2 regions of the Siminovitchia sediminis genome follow, and region 2 is predicted to be linked to the other one. Evidence: a T-box and tRNA genes for the amino acid it is inferred to sense, from the RefSeq annotation. Region 2 holds a T-box; the other holds one or more tRNA genes.

Region 1 (11,088 bases), on a different contig from region 2:
GAAGTTGGCCAATGAATTAAAGATAAAAGGATATGACGTGTATATTACAAAACAGGCCCGGCGCTCCCTGTCTTAGTTTTTTGGTATACATAATATCGGCGTTCTTACTCATGATTGCTGGACAATTCTCTGTAAAAATATTCCCTCATGAATTTTGTAAAGTGACGATAAAGTTATTTTAATCTCTGGGCTTCTTTATTAGCTGATCTGTATTTTTGGTAAAAAATCATTTGTTACTGCCAGATTAAAGCTTCAAGAAAGAATCCGTAAATAGGGTATCAACCGTTTTTCCAAAATGGTAGCGGCTATTCAATACATAGGGGACACGTTTCGGATGACTTCAACCCTTTCTTAAAGTTGAGTTCCTGATACACTTCAGGAAACATATTTTCTATAATAAAACAAATATATTTTTTATGGCAATATATTCAAAAATGAAAGAAAATTTCAAATTTGAATAATATTTTATAAATAATACCCCTAAATAAGGGGTGAACAGTTGGCAAGAATTTTGCATATTTAAATAATTGAAAATATGGAAGGAGGATTTTTTATGCCGATTAATGATCCTAAAACTTTTAGGGACAAGACCGAGGATTGGGCTCCATTTTTTGCAAAAAGAAGACAGGCTGAATTGTCAAAGTTGTTAACTGAGGAAGTTATCGAGGAACACCGCCTCAATCCAAGAGGGAGTGCAGATGCTCCACATTCAAATGAGCTACATGAAATTTTAAACTACATGCGGATGTCACCTATAGAAGGAAGAAGCTTTGTATATGTAATGGAACCATACAAAAAATATGCAATTGGTGAAATGACATCACGTGGAGAACTTGCCAAGATCTCGGATCATCCGATTTACTCAACAGAAGAAGAAGCTGTACATGCAGTTTTCCTATTGCGACTAAAGCAATTAGGGATAATTTCAAATGAAAAAGTGGAGGTGTAAGATATGTCACGTATTTTTATAACTGGGTATTGTGACCGACCAAATGTCGCTCCCGGAGAGTCTTTAGATTTTTTTGTCAATACTGAAATCGAAGGAGAATATCGTGCAGAATTAGTACGTTTATTCCATGGTGATTTAAATCCTGATGGGCCTGGCTACCAGGAAGTTGTAATTGATTCTAATATAAATGGTACATACAGGGGTATTAAACAGGAAACCCAGATTGGTGGTTATATTGAATGCAGCGACAACAATGGTTTATTAAATGGTAAAGATGGTCTTACTTTACAATGTTTTATTTGGCCCACAACACCGGAAAAACGGCAAGGTATTATTAGTAGGTGGTCAGATAATAGTGGAAAGGGCTGGGCGCTCTTAATTGAGGACGGACATTTGGTCTTTGTAGTAGGAGATGGAAAAAATGAAAGTCGGGTGAAATGTCCTCAACCTTTATTTCCTGAAGTTTGGTATTCTGTAGTTGTTCGACTTGATGTGGCTAATCAGTTAGTGTCTATATCTCAAGTGGCGAAAGTTAATAGCGTAAATAGCCGTGTTGGTAGAGTGGCAGCAATTGAATCGGATGGTCAAGTAACAGAAAAGTTTACAACCATTCCCGCTGATGCAGGAGTACCAGTTATCATAGCAGGGTTATCTAGAGATTCTAATTCAAATAAAGTTGTAGCTAACTATAACGGAAAGATTGATGCACCAAAATTGTATAGTCGTCCTCTAAATGATAAAGAGGTGGAACAGCTACAGGACGGATCAACGGTTGGTGGGGCAGTAGCTGCTTGGGATTTTGCAGAGGGTATAACTGAAAATGGTATTCCAACAGATTTAGTATATGATGTAACAGGGTCAAATCTTCATGGACGTTGTATAAATCAACCTGACCGTGGAATGACAGGTTGGAACTGGAAAGGTCGTGAAGAGCATTTTATCCATGCACCTGAAGAGTACGGAGCCATTTGGTTTCATGAAGATTCACTGGATGATTGCAGGTGGCAAAAGTCATTCTCACTGCAAATACCTTTGGATATTAAAAGTGGAGCATACGCAGTGAAAGTTGAAAAAGATGGACATTTTGATCATATTCCTTTTTTTATAACTCCGCCGCAGGATACAGCAACGGCAAAGGTAGCAGTGCTGATACCGACTTTAAGTTATATGGCTTATGCTAACACACAGGTTATGCAAAATGCTGCTGTTGGGCAAGCCATAATGGGAATTATAACTACTCTTGATGACAGAGATTTAGAATTAAATGAACGAAACATGTATGGTCTTTCTACCTACGATTATCACGTGGATGGTAGAGGAGTACAATATAGTACATGGCGCAGACCAATATTAAACATGCGCCCAACATATAGACATGAATTTGGATCAGTCTGGCAATTTCCTGCAGATCTTCACCTTATAGATTGGTTCAAAGCTATAAATATTGATTGTGATGTTATTACTGATCATGATCTAATAAGAGACGGCGCAGAGTTGTTAAGCAAATATAAGGTAGTTGTAACGGGATCACATCCGGAGTATTATACCGGCGGAATGTTAGATGCTTGGGAAGAATATATCAATACTGGTGGGCGTGCATTATATCTAGCTGGTAATGGATTCTATTGGATAACGACCGTTCATCCTGAAAAACCATGGCTCATTGAGGTGCGTAAGGGAGAAAGTGGAGATCAGGCTTGGCGTGCTAGACCAGGTGAACTATATCATAGCACTACTGGTGAGCGTGGTGGGCTATGGAGACACCGTGCTAGAGCTCCACAAAAGATCTGGGGCACAGGGTATGGGTCACACGGTCTTGATGTCTCAGTAGGATATTATCCTATGCCGGATGCATCTGATCATCGATTAGAGTGGATATTTGATGGGGTCAATAAAGAAGAAATCATTGGAGATTTTGGTCTAGTGAACGGCGGGGCAAGTGGGTTAGAAATGGACAGGATTGATTATGCCCTTGGTACACCACCGAATACGATGCTATTAGCTTGTTCAAGCGGACACTCAGCAAATGCAATGCTTGTCCCAGAAGATCAGTATTTTGCCTATCCCGGGTTGAATGGTAAAGAGAATCCTCTGGTTAGGGCAGATATGACATATTTTACATCCTACAACGGTGGTGCAGTATTTAGCGCTTCTTCAATGGCATGGTGTGGTAGTCTTTCTCATAACAATTATAATAATAGCGTTTCTAAAATTACAGAAAATATTATACGAAGATTTTGCTCAGACCAAGTTCTTGAAGAAGTTCTTTAACTTAAAACGAGACTTATTAAGTATAAACACATTATGCAATTAGAGGCTGGGACAAAACCCAGTAAATAAAAAGAGTGGCATCCACCAACATAAGTTGCTGTAGATGCCACTCTTTATGTGTTTTAGCGAGTAAAAAAGGATACCTTCTGATAGAATTAAAGTCACCACAACCATAATTAATCGGAGGTATCCTTATGTTTAAAGATTATAACATGAATCAGGTTGTTTTGCCGCTGGATTTGGAAATAAAACTACAGGAAAATGATATTGCCTATGCCGTCAACGATGTGGTGGAAAGCATTCCAGATGAAGCATTCACTGTTTTTGTGCGGGAAACCGGCTGCCCTGCCTATCACCCGCGGATGATGATGAAGATTATCCTGTGCGCCTACACTCAGTCTGTTTTCTCGGGAAGAAAGATCGAAGGGCTGCTTGGGGACAGTGTGCGTATGATGTGGTTGGCCCAAGGGTATGAACCAAGCTACCGCACCATTAATCGTTTTCGCGTCCATCCCGAGGTCAAAGAGCTGCTGCGCCAGTGCTTTGTCCAATTCCGATGCCAGCTTGTACAGGAAAAGCTGATCGATGAAGAGGCGATTTTTATCGATGGCACCAAAATCGAAGCCAACGCCAATAAGTTTACGTTTGTCTGACGCAAGTCTGTTGAAAGATACAGTGCCAGCCTGGTGGAAAAATCCAATCAAATGTATGAGGAATTGCTGGAGCACGAGGATCATTCCGGAAATTGAACGGGAAAGATCGGAGGAACTGTCCATCAAGGAATTGGCCGAAGTAGTCGAAAAGCTCGATGAGACGGTGGAAGACTAAAAAAATAGAGGATATGAGCGAACGGAAGCGCTTGCGCTCCACACGCAAAACCCCCTAAACAATACCGCAAGCAATTTAAGGACTTTTTGGAGCGAAAGCAGAGATACAAACAATACATACCGAAAAGAGAAGAAAAAGAAATTTAAGGACAACCCCTTCCATTCCGCCAACTGGGAATACGAGAGGGGAAAGCGACTCTTTCACCTGTCCGAATGGCCAGAAGGTGACGTTCCGGTACCTATCCAATCGGACCGACCGGCGTGGTTTCACCCGGACGTTTAAAGTCTAGAGTGTGAGGACTGTTCAGATTGCCCGCTTCGTTCCCAGTGTACCAAAGCCAAAGAAGGACATAACCGGCAAATCAGGTACAATGTAAAATGGGAACAGCAAAAAGAATATATCAGACAGCAGCTTTCAGAAGGGAAAACTGGGGAGATCTACGGGAAACGCAAAATCGACGTGGAGCCAGTCTTCGGATTCCTGAAGGCTAATTTGCGTTTCACCCGTTTCTACGTAAGAGGGAAAAAGAAGGTGAACAATGAATTGGGATTTGCGCTTATGGCGGTAAACTTGAGAAAGTTCACCGCTATGAGCACCTAAGGCGATCTGAAAGAGCAAAAGCCAACAAAAAAAGTTCCGGCCATCAAAAACCGATGATCGGAACCTTTTTTCTTTATGTGTGGCTAGTTATGTCCCAGCCTCGCTCTGAGGCTGAAAGCCTCTGTTCACTGGCCAGATTTGAAAGGGCAGAAAAATTATTGGAATAATGTTGCTATCTTTCTAGATTGCGACAATGTTTATTGGATACTAAAAAGCTTTTTAATAATCGGATCATGCGGCTTTCGTTGTTGTCCCCATCTTTTAATGACATAAGCATCATGGTGAGTTCAAGTTTATCTTCAAGGAGGATTGCATTAAATTTTGCAACATCCATTTTCATAATTAGAACCTCCAAAACCATGTCCAAATTATGCCGGCCAATTTTTTGTTTTACATTAAGTTAAATTTGTGTATAATAACTTCAGGATATGATTAAATAAACCGTCCGACACTCATTTGATCTACGTTAACTCATACATTGAGCCCATCATGGGAAGGGTTCAAGCCCGGCTGGAAGCTTAGAGACAGGCAGAGGGCTCCCGTCGATGCGGGAGCCCTGATTAATATAAATTTTTACCAGCCATAACCAACATATGCAGATCCAACGATGATTAAGAGGATAAACAACACAACAATCAGCGCAAATCCTGCACCATAACCCGCACTCATATATAAGGCACCTCCCTGATTTGGTAGGATTGATTAACATTTTATGAAGGAGCCAGCCTTAAGTGCAGATCAGACAAAATTTGATAGGAAAATGTGCGAATACCCAGTTGGAAAGTGCTTGAAACTTAGGGAATTACCCGTCAATCTGAAAAACCTCGAAATTTATCAAAATATGTGTTGACAAGTTGGTTGGCATTCACTATACTCTTTATTGTGCTTAAAAAAATGGCCCCTTGGTCAAGCGGTTAAGACACCGCCCTTTCACGGCGGTAACACGGGTTCGAATCCCGTAGGGGTCACCATTCTTACTTTTTAATGATGAAGCATCACAAAGCTCCGCTCACCTTAAAATTGGGAGGAGCGAGCAGAACAAGGAAGCGATGGAGAGAGGGAAGGAGCGTACATTAGTACGTGACTGACCGAGCGAATGAAGCTGACGCAGTTATGCGAAGCTCATCACAATTTTATAAAGGATGGTATGCTAAGGGCGCCTTATTACGTCCTGCGCAACGCATGCACTGGTACATCCTGTATGTCGGAGGATTAGCTCAGCTGGGAGAGCACCTGCCTTACAAGCAGGGGGTCGGCGGTTCGAACCCGTCATCCTCCACCATTTATATAAATATGGTATGCCGGCCTAGCTCAATTGGTAGAGCAACTGACTTGTAATCAGTAGGTTGGGGGTTCAAGTCCTCTGGCCGGCACCATTTTTTATTTTGCCAATTTTGAGGTGGGGTAGCGAAGTGGCTAAACGCGGCGGACTGTAAATCCGCTCCCTCCGGGTTCGGCGGTTCGAATCCGTCCCCCACCACCATTTTTTTACATAAATAGGAATGTTCATGAGAATTACGGGTAATATACTTAATGTGTTTTTAGATTGATGGGCTATAGCCAAGCGGTAAGGCAACGGACTTTGACTCCGTGATTCGCTGGTTCGAATCCAGCTAGCCCAGCCAAGAGCCATTAGCTCAGTTGGTAGAGCATCTGACTTTTAATCAGAGGGTCGCAGGTTCGAATCCTGCATGGCTCATTTTTTTATTTTATATATTGACGGGGCCTTAGCTCAGCTGGGAGAGCGCCTGCTTTGCACGCAGGAGGTCAGCGGTTCGATCCCGCTAGGCTCCATTCATTGAAAACCTTGCTTTTTTGCAAGGTTTTTTTATTGGCGCGCGCCCGGCAAGCCGTTAATTGCTGGTTGGTGGAAGTCCAACCTGAGTAAGTGCCAAGACGCTCAGTAGCTGACAGGCAACTAGTGGAGAAATCCTAAGGTTCAAGCCCTGAGATAAAGTAACTCCCTCAAAAGAGAAGGAATGGCCGCAAGGCAGCATCAACGTGACCGAAGAACCAGCATTAAAAGAGAAAGAATGGTCGCCAAGGGAAGTTCAACGAGCACGAACAAGCTGCGCCTTCTGCATATATATTCACTTTTATGTCCAGTTGAGTCATAGGCCGCTCTAAAGATAGAATAAATGCAGAGAAGAGAGAAAGAAGGAGCGAGCTTATGAGGAAGAAACTGTCGATTGTTGGCGTCCCCATGGATCTGGGGCAGTTACGAAGAGGCGTGGATATGGGACCGAGTGCCATGAGGTACGCAGATGCCGTCAAACGGTTGGAGCGCCTTGGTTATGAGGTAGAAGATTTGGGTGATATTACAATTCAAATTATAAAAGATGATAAAAATATGCAGCCCTCCCTAAGAAACTTTAAATCTATTATAAAAGCTGCTTCCCGCTTGGCAGATTGTGTGGATTCCATTATACAAAAAGACAGATTTCCCCTGGTACTTGGGGGTGACCACAGCATTGCCATTGGAACACTGGCCGGTACAGCCAAGCATTATAAGAAACTCGGTGTCATTTGGTTTGATGCCCATGGTGATTTAAACACTGATGAGACTTCTCCATCAGGAAATATTCACGGGATGCCGCTTGCGGCCAGTCTCGGTTTTGGACATCCTGACCTGACTGGGATTGGGGGATTCCAACCGAAGGTAAAGCCTGAACATGTGGTTATTATTGGGGCCCGCGACTTGGATCGCGGCGAAAAAGATTTAATTAAGGAGCATTCCATTAAAGTGTATACAATGCATGAGATTGACCGCCTGGGAATGACAAAAGTCATGGAGGAAACCATTGCTTACCTGAAAGAGAAGACCGATGGAGTTCACTTATCCCTTGATCTCGACGGCCTGGATCCGGATGATGCACCGGGAGTCGGGACGCCGGTGATAGGAGGCATCAGTTACCGTGAAAGCCACTTGGCGATGGAAATGCTGGCGGAATCTGAAATTGTCACATCTGCAGAGTTTGTGGAAGTGAATCCCATTCTTGATGAGAAAAATAAAACAGCAGAAATCGCTGTTGCTTTAATGGGATCTTTGCTTGGTGAGAAATTGCTTTAAATAAGGATTTAAATAGTTGAATTAACACTAAAAGCAGCGGTTTGCCTATGAACCGCTGCTTTTGTGGTTTAGGAGCCGTGCAGCTGACTCCTCGAATTGGGGCGGGCTTCATGATTTTCTATTATCCAACACAGTCAGTATATTAAAGGAACCAAACCTATTTTGCTTAGTTTTTATTGTCAATAAATTGATATTGATTGAGTAATTGATCCAGTTGATCGCTGAGTTTGACAACTCTTTCATCCGCAAAAGATCTTGCAAGCCCCAGTTCAACCATTTCTTTTCTTTGCTTTTCTATTTGTGCCAAAAGCTTTTCTTGTTCGCTAGTCATGATTAATCCCTCGCAAATACTGTTAATTGTTATTTGTTTATCCATTTTTTGAAAAATTAAACCACTTCGATTTTCATCAATTTCTTTGATATGATAAAAACGTGAAACCTTTTAGATAAATGTACGTATATAAGAGAACCGCGCTGGCGGGAGGGTTAAATGAGAATGGATGAGCTGGTGAAACAAAGAATTAGGCAAGTGTTAAAAGGGGATCAAGAGGCATTTGGGGAAATTGTAGAATTGTATAAAGATAAAATTTTTTCCCTGTGCTACAGAATGCTCGGCAACCGCCATGAAGCGGAGGATATTGCACAGGAAGCATTTGTCCGAGCTTACGTCAATATTGAAAGCTTCCATCTGAACCGTAAATTTTCCACTTGGCTGTATAGAATTGCCACCAATCTTTGCATCGACCGGATCAGAAAGAAGAAACCGGATTATTTTCTTGATGCGGAAATTGCAGGGACTGAAGGGTTAACCTTGTATTCACAGCTGGCAGCGTCGGAAAAAACTCCTGATGCCGAGGTGGAAACGCTGGAACTTCAGGAAACGGTACAAAAAGAAATATTGGGATTGCCTGATAAATACAGGTCAGTCATTATTCTTAGATATATGGATGACCTCTCTCTCAATGAGATCGCGGAAGTGCTTGAAATGCCTTTGGGAACGGTAAAAACCAGAATTCACCGCGGGAGGGAGGCGCTTCGTAAAAGATTGCACAAGTTGTAAGAAAGGTGAGAAGGAAATTGAAGACTTGTTCTGAAGAGATCGTTCTTTATATGCATGATTATTTGGACGGGGATCTGGCGCAAGAGCAAGAAAAGGAATTAAAGGGACACTTGCAAAAGTGCGAGGCTTGTCAGGCTTATTTTCAAGAGCTGAAAAGAACAGAAGTCTTAGTGAAAAGTGTCTCAAGATTAGAAGCTCCTGCTCACTTTACGAACCAGGTGATGGCGCGTCTTCCAAAAGAAAAGAAAACGGTTGGTTTTAAGCGCTGGTTCAGACATCATCCTATGCTTGTAGCTGTATCACTATTTTTGCTGTTGATGTCGGGTGCCTTGGTCAGCGGCTGGAAGAGTGACCAGCAATTTGCTTTTACGAAAAAACCTAACCTTGTTGTCGAAGAGAACACCGTCATTGTCCCGAAAGATGAAGTTGTCGAAGGTGACCTTATGGTTAAAAACGGGAACTTGAGAATTGAAGGGGAAGTGCACGGAGATGTTACGATCATCAATGGTGAACAATTCATGGCATCTGCAGGGAATGTGACAGGTGAAATAGAGGAAATAGATGCAATGTTTGAATGGATTTGGTATAAAATGAAAGAAGGCGGAAAAAAAGTAAGCCAATTATTTAAATCTTGAACCGGACTGCGCTTGCAGTCTTTTTTTACAAGCAGAGATCAAAGGTTTTAGAAAGACAGGAGTTCCTGCCAAACCGCAGGACGTGCGCTTGAGCCGGGCCCATCTATTAAGGAACAGCCTGTATTGAGATTTGTCCCAAGGAGATAGTATTCATGCACTATTGGTTATTGAGAAGTTTTTCCCAAAAGCTCCTGGAGCTGACCGCAGATGTTTATCATATGAAATGAATGTCAGCTGCTTGCTGTAGCTGAACATCTGCCAAAAAAATCATCCTTGATCCTAAGGATTGCACACCCTTAAAAGCGATAATGGGAATTTCCTGGCTTCGGCCGTTGACTGTGTATGTTGCACTGCCCTCCATGAGTGTTTTTATGTTATAATATGCTGGTTATGATGGCAGTTTTGATGTAATACGATATGTTAGCGCTAAATTATAGATGGAGGAACGAGTATGCCGTTTGCCGACCTTTCATTCATGGACTACGTGTCCCGCATCGTAGATATTTTTGTGGTTTGGTACGTGATCTATAAACTGCTCATGATTATTCGCGGCACAAAAGCAGTGCAGTTGTTAAAGGGTATTTTTGTAATTATCATCGCCCGATTTGTGAGCGAATACTTAAATTTACAGACGATGAGCTGGATTCTGGAAAACGCTATTACATGGGGATTCCTTGCCATTATTATTATATTTCAGCCTGAACTTAGGCGCGCGCTCGAACAATTGGGAAGGGGAAGTATTTTTACTCGAGGCGGCGTTCATGAAGAAGAAGAATTAAAGCAGAGAGTGACGGCCATTACAGAGGCTGTCAGCTATATGGCCAAGAGAAGAATTGGGGCCTTAATTTCCGTAGAACGTGAAACCGGAATGGGTGATTACATAGAGACTGGCATACCGCTTCAATCCAAATTGACTTCACAGCTTCTAATTAATATTTTTATTCCCAATACTCCACTGCATGACGGGGCGGTTGTCATTCAGAAAAGTCAAATTGCCGCTGCCGGCTGCTATCTTCCGCTTTCCGAAAGCCCGTTTATATCAAAGGAGCTGGGAACAAGACATCGGGCCGCCGTCGGGATCAGTGAAGTGACGGATGCTCTGACTATTGTTGTTTCGGAAGAAACAGGAAGTGTCTCGGTCACACAGCACGGTGAACTGTTCAGGGACTTGTCGCCTGAAGAATTCCAGGAAGTCCTGGAAAAAGAGTTGGATGCAAACAAAGCTTCCTCGGTACTTTGGAAAAGAAAGGGGAAGAAGCAAAATGGATAAATTCATGGATAATCCCTGGTTTGTCAGAATTGTATCGATGGCACTGGCCCTTCTCTTGTTTCTGTCCGTACAGGATATGGGGAACAGCAATCAAGGTTCAACGCCAAACGATATGGAGAATAATGAAGTGGAGACCATGACAAATGTCCCGGTGGAAAAATATTATGATACTGAAAATCTGATTGTAACCGGCGTCCCTGATACAATCGAGGTGACCATTGAGGGGCAAAGAAGGTTTGTGGAAGCCGCAAAGCGCCAGCGGGATTTTACGGTATATGTGGACCTGTCGGATTTAAGCATCGGAAACCATCGTGTTCCTATATTATATAAAGATTTTTCTGAAAAGTTGAAAGTGAAGGTAGATCCGGCCTATGTGGAAGTTTCTATTCAGGAAAAAGTGACAGA
Region 2 (11,088 bases):
GAAACTGCCGGACTGGTTTATTATGCAGGACCAGGACCAGGAATCCCCCCCACCCCAGCCACAAGCGGTACAAGCTGTAAACCAGCAGGATTTTGAAGAAAGAAAAAGAAAATTAGAAGCCATCCAAAGAAAATATCGGAAAAACGGAGGTGAAAAAGGTGGAGAGCATTAATCAAACGATGCAAAAGCTGTATCAGACACCCGAATTCCGCAATAGATACGAACAGTTAAAGCAGGAAGTACTCGAAAATCCTGATATCCGTAAGTTTTTGGAAAGTCATCGTCATTTGGTAACCGATCGAATGATCCAAACTCATTTAATGAAACTGTACGAGTACATCTCACAGTCCAAAAATTGCAGTGACTGCCCGGGCCTTTCCCGCTGTGTCAACATGATGAAAGGCTATGAACCGTCCCTTGTTGTTTCACAGAACCAGATTGACATTCATTACAGGCCGTGCCGGGAAAAACGCATAGACGATGAAAGAAGGAAAACGAAAAAGCTGATCAAAAGTTTTTATATGCCAAAGGATATCTTGCAGGCATCCTTTGCTGATTTCGCATTAGACAGTGAGGGACGACTGGACGCATTTGAATATGCTGAGCACTTTGCAGCCGGATATGAGCCAGGAAAGAGTTTAAAGGGGCTGTATTTATACGGAGAGTTCGGTGTGGGTAAATCGTATTTGCTGGGCGCAATTGCGAATCAACTTGCGGAAAAAGGCATCCCTTCACTCGTAGTATATGTCCCTGAGTTTTTGCGGGAAATGAAACAGTCGGTAGGCGATCAGACCCTGAATGAGAAATTGGATACCGTAAAAAAATCTCACGTACTCATGCTGGATGACATAGGGGCTGAAGCAATGTCCAGCTGGACGAGGGATGAGATTCTTGGTTCTATTATGCAATACAGAATGCATGAACAGCTCCCGACCTTTTTCACATCAAATTTTGATTTTGGCGGTTTAGAACATCATTTAACTTATACACAAAGAGGCGAGGAAGAGAAAATGAAGGCTCGCAGACTCATGGAGAGAATTAAATTTTTGTCCATCCCGATTAAATTGGGAGGTCCCAACCGGAGACACCAATAATATACAGCACCCAATGACGTGGGGTGCTTTTTTTGTTTCCTTGGTTATAGCCCGGACATCCTTCCCATATATATGAAACAGGAGAGGAAAGTGTGGCTCAAAGGGGGAACCGGTTGTGGACATCCTATTTACCAGTGAAGAAGAAGCAGTACAGCTGCAAAATTTTTTACTCAAAAACGGCTTTGAACAACCTTTTTCTAAAGAACAGGGATTTTTTGTCTTTTCATTTCCAAAAGAAGGTTTAACTTATATAGATGTATTAGGCCAATTTATTATTCAGGTGAAAAGAGGTGAATTTCTTCACCGGATACTTTTAGAAAGTTTTTTTTATGAAAGCAGGGAAGAGCGAAATCAAATCATAGATATCGTGACCGCTATGTTTAACGGGAACAGAAAAGAGTTAACTTCGATGACAGGACAAGTGAATGAATCAGAAATGGTACAGGAAGCGATCTTATCTTTGCTTCGTTCAACACGATCCATTCATTTTGACACATTGGTCACCTTCAGGCTTAAAGAGTATAAACAGGCCTTAATTAAATACCTTCATGTGGCTATCGATGAATATAAGATGGAGCAGGATTATCAAATGTTTATTCAGATGCTCCGGGATTATTTAAAGCATCGTCCTCCGATCAAAAGGCAAGTCCACCTTTATATCGACGACGGGGAGATTATTTTCTATGATGAACATTTCAAGGAGATGGATAAGGAATGTGTGATGAATATGGTGGACCGCCGGCTGCTTGCGAATCATCCGGTTTATATTGATTCAGCTGTAATCGCACCGCTTCTTTCAATGGCTCCTGAAAAAATCCATCTGTTTACCTCGCAGGAAGAGAAGCCGCTCATCCGCACACTCGTAAACATATTTGAAGAGCGGATGGTCATCTTGCCTTCACAACATTCAGTCGAATAAATGAAACTCTTGATTTTCATTGGTGAACGCACTATAATACGTACATAAATGAAATAAGGTAAAAGTTATGAAAAGGACAAGAGTATTCATTTACGGTTTACAGAGAGGGAAGGCCTGCTGAAAGCTTCCTAACACGAATTGAATGCTTACCACCTTTGAACTCCATCCATGAACTATCAAGTAGTGGATGGCGGACCCTCATCCGTTATGTAAATTCCAAGTCATAAAGCAGCACGGCTGCTTTGTGTAAATTAGGGTGGAACCACGTGTGTACAGCTCGTCCCTTCGTCAGGGACGGGCTTTTTATATTTAACGATAGAAAAAGGAGTAGATTCGTATGTCTGATCAAATCCAAATTACTTTTCCGGATGAATCTGTTAAAGAATATCCCCTCGGTACAACAACCGAAGACATTGCAGCTTCTATCAGCCCGGGGCTGAAAAAAAACGCTGTTGCCGGGAAGTTTAATGGTCATATGGTTGACCTTAGAACTCCCCTTAAAGAAAATGGTGCAATTGAAATCATTACAGCCGACAGCGACGAGGCACTGGAAGTTCTTCGCCACAGTACGGCCCATTTAATGGCCCAGGCGGTTTCTCGTCTTTATCCGCGGGTGAAATTTGGAGTGGGTCCTGTCATCGAAGGCGGATTTTATTATGATATGGACCTCGAACAATCATTGACTCCGGACGACTTGCCTGCCATTGAAAAGGAAATGAATAAAATTATTAACGAAAATCTGGAAATTGTACGGAAAGAAGTAAGCAGAAATGAAGCGAAAGAGCTTTTTGCCCATGATGAGTATAAACAGGAATTGGTTGATGCGATTCCGGAGGATGAAAAAGTAACGATTTATGAACAAGGCGAATTTTATGACTTATGCCGGGGCGTTCATGTTCCTTCTACAAGTAAAATTAAATTTTTTAAGCTTCTGAGTATTGCGGGTGCCTATTGGCGTGGAGACAGTGACAATAAAATGCTACAGCGTGTCTATGGAACAGCCTTCTTTAAAAAGAGCGAGCTGGAAGATCACTTAAAGATGCTGGAAGAAGCCAAAGAACGGGATCACCGCAAGCTTGGAAAGGAGCTCAGCTTATTTACAAACTCCCAAAAAGTGGGGCAGGGTCTCCCGATCTGGCTGCCAAAGGGTGCTACCATCAGGCGGATCATTGAACGCTACATTGTCGATAAAGAAGTGGAGCTCGGCTACGACCATGTATATACATCTGTCTTGGGGAGTGCCGACTTATATAAAACAAGCGGTCACTGGGATCATTATCAAGAGAACATGTTTCCTGTGATGGACATGGACAATGAACAGCTCGTTTTGCGTCCGATGAACTGTCCTCATCATATGATGGTGTACAAAAACGATATTCACAGTTACCGCGAGCTTCCGATCCGGATTGCGGAGCTAGGCACGATGCATCGCTATGAGATGTCGGGGGCATTATCCGGACTTCAGCGGGTTCGCGGCATGACGTTGAATGATGCCCATATTTTTGTGCGTCCTGACCAAATTAAAGATGAATTCATCCGCGTGGTTGAACTAATTCAGGAAGTATATAAGGATTTCGATCTGAAAGACTACTCGTTCCGTCTCTCCTACCGTGATCCTGAAGATAAAGAAAAATATTTTGATGATGATGAAATGTGGGAGAAAGCCCAGTCCATGCTAAAAGAAGCAATGGATGAAATGCATTTGGATTATTATGAAGCTGAAGGGGAAGCGGCTTTCTATGGGCCTAAGTTGGATGTTCAAGTGAAGACAGCCCTGGGCAAAGAAGAAACCCTCTCCACAGTTCAGCTGGACTTCCTGCTTCCGGAAAAGTTTGATTTAACCTACGTGGGCGAGGACGGCAAGCAGCATCGCCCTGTCGTCATTCACCGTGGAGTTGTTTCAACGATGGAACGTTTTGTCGCCTTTTTAATTGAGGAATACAAAGGCGCATTCCCTACTTGGCTGGCACCTGTTCAAGTCCAAGTGATTCCTGTATCACCGGATGCTCACTTTGACTATGCCAAACTTGTGACAGATGAGCTGAAATCACAAGGGTTCCGTGTAGAAATGGATCAGCGCGATGAAAAAATCGGCTATAAAATCCGTGAAGCGCAAATGCAAAAAATACCATATATGCTTGTTGTCGGAGACAATGAAGTAAGTGCAGAGTCCGTGAACGTTCGGAAATATGGTGAGAAAAAGACAGAAACGGTTCCTTTGAAAGAATTTGTCACACGTCTTCAGGAGGAAGTAAAAGCATATAAGTAATGGGTGGTATAGGGATTTTTGAGGGAGAGTCCATTTTAGTAAAAAAACTGTGTAAGCCTTGATGGGTGTATTTCATTTATGCAGAAGCAGGGTACCAGGTTCCTGAGAAATCCACTTGCCCGGATAAAAGGTGAAGGCATTTTGGGAAGGATTGAGGCCAAGAAAGGTTCAATGAGCCCAAACTACGAGCCTGGGCTGTGAAGAGGGCGCCAAGAAAGGATAAAGTCCATATGGTCCTGAAAAGGTAACATATCACGGAAATGCATCCCCGAACGAGGTCCCAATTTCCATGGAAGGTAACACGTCTTGGAGATGCGTGCCTGAATAAGGTGCATTAGCCAGGTCAGGGCTGGCCCCGTATTTGCATTCCGGAGGTCTGCCATGTAAAATATCAAATCATCGATCATGTCCGGTTATCAATGAAGCCAGCCTGATCATTGATGAGGAGCTCCAATAAAAAACCAGGTGAGGGAATTAGCTCTTCACCTGGTTTGTTTATTTCCATCATTTTTTGTCTTCAAACTCTGCTTCTGTTCCATCTTTCAACGTATATTCCAATTCAAAGGAAGTATAATCATCGTCTAATTGGAAGCTTTCAAGGATTTGCCGGATGGCATCTTCTTTAGAAGTATTCTCATCCAGTTGAACATCCTGCAGCAATGTGTATAAGGTTTGGAATGCTTCAACGCCCTCCAGCTTCTTATCGTGGACAGAGTCCTTCAAAATTGCACGGTACTCGGCTTTTTCTTCATCCTTTAATTCATATACAAAATCGTATTCCATATCCGGAGAATATTCGATATCCAGATCAAAATCTTTATATGGGAACTGCTCCACAAATTCCTGATCATCCGGGTTATTATTGTTAACATTGCCGCCATCCGATTTATCAGCGCTGTCGGATGTTTGAATCAGTTCATTATTGTCATTATGCTTTTCGTCCGGGGCAACCATTTGCTCTTTGGGATGGTTGTCGATGGATGGATCATCCGAGCAGGCAGCCAGTCCGAAAGCAAATAAAGGGATTGAAATGGAATATATCCATTTTTTCATAGGTGTTAACCTCCTCATTTCAGTTCCAGTATTTATAAAAAGTTTTACCCAATACCATTAAAATAAACATTTTACAAAAAAACGTTGCTGGTTGACTACAATTTTGGTATGATAAAAAACGTTGCAAACTATGCTTCCTCTTTGCTGTGTTTGACATTGAAATGTTTACATGCTAGACTATATAAGGTAAAATGAATACTTGTTTGTGTAAGAAGGAGCTGCCCGCTTCTCGCCTGTTTGACGCATCAAGCTGTTGACAGGTTATGATTGAATAGCTTATATAATCCACACCTGGGATGGGTGTGGTTAAAGGCGGGTCTCTTTTGCGGCCCGTCTTTTATTTTTGGGCTGTAAAGTTAAAGATAGGCGAAAAGAATGATGTTGAGTACGGAACAAAGTTCAGCCCTATTTTTACTCAAACGCAGTATTCCTGAAAATACCTTGGAGGTGGCTAACTATTAGCAAAGATGTGTTTGTGAATGAAGGCATTCGTGCCCGTGAACTTCGTCTCATTGATCAGAATGGCAATCAACTGGGAGTAAAGTCCCGGAATGAAGCATTGGACATTGCTTCCCGTGCAAATCTTGATCTTGTATTGGTTGCGCCGAACGCAAAACCCCCGGTAGCCAGAATCATGGACTACGGAAAATATCGTTTTGAGCAGCAAAAGCGGGAAAAAGAAGCACGGAAAAACCAAAAAGTGATCAATGTGAAGGAAGTTCGATTAAGTCCTACAATTGATGAGCATGATTTTAATACAAAGCTCCGCAATGGACGAAAGTTCCTTCAAAAAGGGGACAAAGTGAAAGCATCTATCCGCTTTAGAGGACGTGCGATTACTCATAAAGAAATCGGCCAGCAAGTATTGACACGTTTTGCCGATGAGTGCAAAGACTTGGCGACTGTCGAGTCCAAACCACGAATGGACGGCAGAAGCATGTTCCTTGTATTGGCACCGATTAATGAAAAGTAATGGTTTGAGGAGGAAATTCATATGCCAAAAATGAAAACACACCGCGGCGCGGCAAAACGTTTTAAAAAGACTGCCTCTGGCAAATTGAAACGTTCACATGCGTATACAAGCCACTTGGCCGCAAATAAATCTACTAAACAAAAACGTCAACTTCGCAAATCTGCTATCGTTTCCAAAGGAGACTTCCGCAGAATTCGTCATTTATTGGATAACATTAAATAATTTAGGAGCACTAGGAGGGAAATCATATGCCACGCGTAAAAGGCGGAACAGTTACCCGCAGACGTCGGAAAAAAGTATTAAAATTAGCCAAAGGTTATTATGGTTCTAAACATACATTATATAAAACAGCTAATCAGCAGGTCATGAAATCATATATGTATGCTTACCGTGACCGCCGCAATAGAAAACGTGAATTCCGTAAGCTTTGGATTACACGTATCAATGCAGCAGCACGCATGAACGGACTTTCCTACAGCCGTTTAATGCATGGCTTAAAAGTTGCAGGCATCGAAGTAAACCGCAAAATGCTTGCAGATCTTGCTGTTTCTGATGAAAAAGCTTTTGCAGAACTTGCAAATAAAGCAAAAGCAGCTCTTTAATCTTAAAAGCGAGGTACCCCGGCCAGCATAGCTGACACGTCAGCAAAGCCCCAGGCTTCATAGCACCCGCGTGATTCTTTAATAGCATGGCAATGGGGAAGGTCCAGAAGAGTACTCCTTCCCCTGCTTCAACTGGCTTGTGATCTTAAGGGATCAGGCGCAAAAGCTGGACGTATAACTAATCAATGTACTTCATCATAAAAAGCCGCTCTCCACTTTTGGAGGAGCGGTTTTTTTTCTTAAGAAATGGCCCCTTGTCATAACAAAGGTCTGAATCTAATAGGATATAAAAGAAAGCAGGTGATCATCTTGAGTGAACCGTTGCTTGTGATGCTTTCGATTATGCAGGGGAGCGGCCCGTTAGCCCCATTGATGTTTATTTTATTTCATGTCGTCAGGCAGTTTACCTTCATTCCAGTTGCACTCGTTTGTATGGCAGGGGGTATGCTGTTCGGCAGTATTCTTGGCACGCTTTATTCGATGACCGGATTATTGCTATTATCTGCTCTTTTTTATTTTGTTATTAGAAGAATTCCGCGTACGTATCAAAAACTCATGAACATAAAACATCGGTGGTTTGGCCCCCATACCAAAATGACTGTGGGTCAGATTGCCGTATTGCGACTGATTCCATTTTTTCATTATCAATTACTGAACCTCTGTCTATTGGAAAGAAGGCCTGATTTTCGAGGATTTATAAAAGGGTCTGTAGCCACAAACTTGCCCTTGGCATTTTTTTATACAGTATTCGGCGAATATATTACTCAATTTTCCGCAGAAATTGGAGTATTGATCATTCTTGGGTTATTAATCTTATTCTATTTGCTTCGTGAAAAAATGGTCATTATGAAATGGCATGATTTTTTTTCCCACAAATCTCTCTGAAGGATTCATTGACACCGAGGCGGCAATCCATTTGAACCGCTTTTTTTTATTAGAAAAAGCCATGTAACTGATATGGCTTCAATAAAACGCACAAAATGACGATGTTAATGCCTTTCGGGAGAAATAGCCATATAAATCACAATGGGAATTGTGTAAAATAGTTATTGAGAGATATATCATTTTATGATATATTTTTAATTAGATATATCACTAAGTGATATAAAGGAGCGTTAAAATTGAAATCTTTGGAACAACTTACAGACTCTGTATTCTATATCATGGCTGCCCTGACGGAACCAAGACATGGCTATGCCGTCATGAGCTTAGTTGAGGAACATACGAAAGGGGCATTTGTAATCGGGCCGGCTTCCCTTTATACCATTATTAAAAAGCTGCTGAATGAAGAGTTGATCATGCCGCACGCTGACTGGGATTCAAGGCGCAAAGTATATGTATTAACTGAAAAAGGGAGAACGGTATTAAAGGAAGATATTGCCCGTCGAAAAGCCATGATTGAATTGGCAGAAAAAGGTCTGGCAGGAGGGAAGGAATAATGGCACCTACAAAATATTTAATGTCAAACGGCCTTGCTTTTTCCGAAAACAAAGACATGGAAAAGTTACGAAAAAAAGCTTTAAAGGGCTGGAATTTGAAAAAATTTCGTTTTATGGGTTATGAACTGGAAAAAGGTGAATGTGAAGACGTCATTTTCAGTATCGATTACCGGAAGCTGCAGCCAGGTGAACAGGTGGAGTACTTCGATATGTTCTCAGATTCCGGTTGGGAGCATGTTTGTTCAAGTCATGACATGCATATTTTTAAAGCAAAGAAAGGAACAATACCTATATACAGTGATGTAGAAACAAGCAGGGATAAATTGGAGCGTCTGGGAAAGCCTGTTCAGGCGTATACAGTCTTCATGCTTGCGTTGACGGTAATTTTGTGGACTGCGATGACCCTTGCGTCCGGATTTGTCCAGACCATCGTGGAATGGATTTTTCTAACATCCGTAGTCCTTGCAGTACCAGCCATCATGACAACCATGGCGATTACCTATCATAAATGGAAGAATAGGAGAAAATATAAAATGCAGCAGGGATAGGGGACGGGGCATACTCCTGTCCACCTACCCTTTTTTGGTGTCTCTATTTATACCTTATTGTTTCTGTTTTTTTCAAGCAATTCTTTAATGGGGCTTTTCCAGTCAATGACAGCATTAGGATACCTGAGCTTGACTTCATTTTCGATATACATAAAATCCTCGTAGCTGAGTCCCTGCAGTAAATCAGGGTTATGGGGAAATATAAATATGGAGACTACTTCAAATGCTCGATCGGTGGTCCCTAAGTACTTCTCGCCTTCAAACAGGACTCCCTCATACGTGACCAGAAAATTTTTCCGTACATTATCGGGCTGATCATAAAAGAAATATTTCTTTTGTTCATGCGCGCTTTCCAGTTTCCTTTTGGGATCCAGTATAAATTTGACGGCTAAGTAAAAAAGATAAATGATTAAAGCCAATATAACCAGTCTAAAAAATAATATCATGGCAAGCCCTCCAATACATAAATCTCCCTATCAACTCTACGGACAATCAGGATAAAAGGTTTCAACTTTGTTATAATTTTTTATGAGAAGTTGATGCAACCCAAGTTTGGTGGATTGCAAACGGCTAAAGGAGTGAGGACAGTGACATTAAAAGAATGGTTTGCGATGCAGCATGAGTTGGATAGCTACATAGAAAGGGAGCATGAGCTCCAAGGGGAAGATCTGTTTGAGAAGAAATTGCTGGCCCTTTTAGTTGAAATTGGAGAGCTGGCCAACGAAACAAGATGTTTTAAATTCTGGAGCAAAAAACCACCTGCCCCGAGAGAGGATATATTGGAAGAATTTGTGGACGGCATCCACTTTATTTTATCCCTTGGATTGGAGCTGGAGTTTTCAGACCGCGAAATCTCTTTAGTTTCCCAGGAAGCCAACGAAAATTTGGACCGCAGTTTTCTGAAAGTATTCAGGCTGGCAGGGGACTTTAGACAGTCAAAATCAGCCAAGGATTATGAAGAGCTTTTCCGGCAATATATGGTGTTGGGACAAACACTCGGTTTTCAGCTCGATGAAGTGCAGGAAGCGTATAAAAAGAAAAACGAAGTGAATTTTAAGCGCCAGCAAGAGGGTTATTAGAGGGGGCCTGCGCATTTTTTGTGATTAGATTCTCATATGTTTATAATGAATACATGCATGAAAAAATTGTAAATTAAAAAAGTGAGGGATGAATATGCCTAAAATGGATGACACGCTGAAGATGTTAAAAGATCTGACCGATGCAAAAGGGATTCCCGGCAATGAGCGCGAACCCCGTCAAGTCATGAAGAAATACATAGAACCATATGCGGACGAAATTGAAACGGATGGTTTGGGAAGTTTAATCGCGAGAAAAACCGGCGATGAGTCAGGCCCGAAAATAATGGTGGCTGGCCACTTGGATGAAGTAGGATTCATGATCACTCAAATTGACGACAAAGGGTTCCTGCGCTTTCAAACAGTCGGAGGCTGGTGGAACCAAGTGATGCTTGCCCAGCGTGTTACGATTGTTACTTCTAAAGGAGAACTTACAGGTGTAATTGGATCCAAGCCCCCGCATATCTTGTCTGCTGAGGCCCGCAAAAAACCTGTGGATGTAAAAAATATGTTTATTGACATTGGGGCGTCCAGCAGGGAAGAAGCCCAGGAGTGGGGAGTCAAGCCGGGAGATATGGCGGTTCCTTATTTTGATTTCACAGTAATGAACAATGAAAAAATGCTTCTGGCCAAAGCCTGGGATAATCGGATTGGATGCGCGATCGCCATTGATGTACTAAAGAATTTAAAAGGTGAACAGCATCCCAATACTGTATATGGCGTTGGTACTGTCCAGGAAGAGGTAGGACTGAGGGGCGCCAAGACTGCAGCAAATAAAATTCAGCCGGATATTGCTTTTGCCGTTGATGTCGGAATAGCAGGAGATACGCCGGGCATTTCCGATAAAGAAGCGCTGGCAAAAATGGGTGACGGGCCGCAAATCATTATTTATGATGCTTCTATGGTATCTCATAAAGGATTGCGAGACTATGTAACTGATATCGCTGACGAACTTGATATTCCTTATCAGTTTGATGCCATGGCCGGCGGTGGAACGGATGCAGGTGCTACTCACCTGACCGGAACAGGAACCCCGTCGCTTGCGATAACGATTCCTACCCGTTATATTCATACCCATGCTGCCATGCTGCATCGTGATGATTTTGAAAATGCCG

The links. The T-box of region 2 lies ahead of thrS (threonine--tRNA ligase). A T-box ahead of a tRNA ligase gene usually reads a tRNA of that ligase, here a tRNA-Thr.
Region 1: it has a tRNA-Thr gene. The T-box ahead of thrS (threonine--tRNA ligase) is inferred to sense a tRNA for this amino acid. The anticodon was not compared.

The regions. Positions count from the first base shown of each region.
Region 1 is NZ_JBHUEO010000121.1:56,373-67,460, forward strand. It holds partial or broken gene ACFSCZ_RS19430 (SPOR domain-containing protein) at 1-76, shown strand, start outside; gene ACFSCZ_RS19435 (N,N-dimethylformamidase alpha subunit family protein) at 554-949, shown strand; gene ACFSCZ_RS19440 (N,N-dimethylformamidase beta subunit family domain-containing protein) at 953-3,220, shown strand; partial or broken gene ACFSCZ_RS19445 (transposase) at 3,415-4,636, shown strand; gene ACFSCZ_RS19450 (hypothetical protein) at 4,821-4,988, opposite strand; gene ACFSCZ_RS19455 (YjcZ family sporulation protein) at 5,222-5,317, opposite strand; tRNA gene ACFSCZ_RS19460 (tRNA-Glu) at 5,545-5,619, shown strand; tRNA gene ACFSCZ_RS19465 (tRNA-Val) at 5,855-5,930, shown strand; tRNA gene ACFSCZ_RS19470 (tRNA-Thr) at 5,949-6,024, shown strand; tRNA gene ACFSCZ_RS19475 (tRNA-Tyr) at 6,047-6,131, shown strand; tRNA gene ACFSCZ_RS19480 (tRNA-Gln) at 6,199-6,273, shown strand; tRNA gene ACFSCZ_RS19485 (tRNA-Lys) at 6,275-6,347, shown strand; tRNA gene ACFSCZ_RS19490 (tRNA-Ala) at 6,370-6,442, shown strand; gene rocF (arginase) at 6,819-7,718, shown strand; gene ACFSCZ_RS19500 (Spo0E family sporulation regulatory protein-aspartic acid phosphatase) at 7,885-8,049, opposite strand; gene sigW (RNA polymerase sigma factor SigW) at 8,215-8,778, shown strand; gene ACFSCZ_RS19510 (anti-sigma factor family protein) at 8,796-9,413, shown strand; gene cdaA (diadenylate cyclase CdaA) at 9,865-10,683, shown strand; gene ACFSCZ_RS19520 (CdaR family protein) at 10,676-11,088, shown strand, end outside.
Region 2 is NZ_JBHUEO010000012.1:98,537-109,624, reverse strand. It holds gene ACFSCZ_RS06435 (replication initiation and membrane attachment family protein) at 1-172, shown strand, start outside; gene dnaI (primosomal protein DnaI) at 159-1,094, shown strand; gene ACFSCZ_RS06425 (putative sporulation protein YtxC) at 1,210-2,013, shown strand; T-box leader at 2,072-2,301, shown strand; gene thrS (threonine--tRNA ligase) at 2,351-4,282, shown strand; gene ACFSCZ_RS06415 (YusW family protein) at 4,787-5,335, opposite strand; ribosomal protein L20 leader region at 5,539-5,683, shown strand; gene infC (translation initiation factor IF-3) at 5,766-6,308, shown strand; gene rpmI (50S ribosomal protein L35) at 6,330-6,530, shown strand; gene rplT (50S ribosomal protein L20) at 6,557-6,910, shown strand; gene ACFSCZ_RS06395 (TVP38/TMEM64 family protein) at 7,220-7,795, shown strand; gene ACFSCZ_RS06390 (PadR family transcriptional regulator) at 8,032-8,349, shown strand; gene ACFSCZ_RS06385 (DUF2812 domain-containing protein) at 8,349-8,897, shown strand; gene ACFSCZ_RS06380 (sigma-w pathway protein ysdB) at 8,945-9,343, opposite strand; gene ACFSCZ_RS06375 (dUTP diphosphatase) at 9,485-9,976, shown strand; gene ACFSCZ_RS06370 (M42 family metallopeptidase) at 10,071-11,088, shown strand, end outside.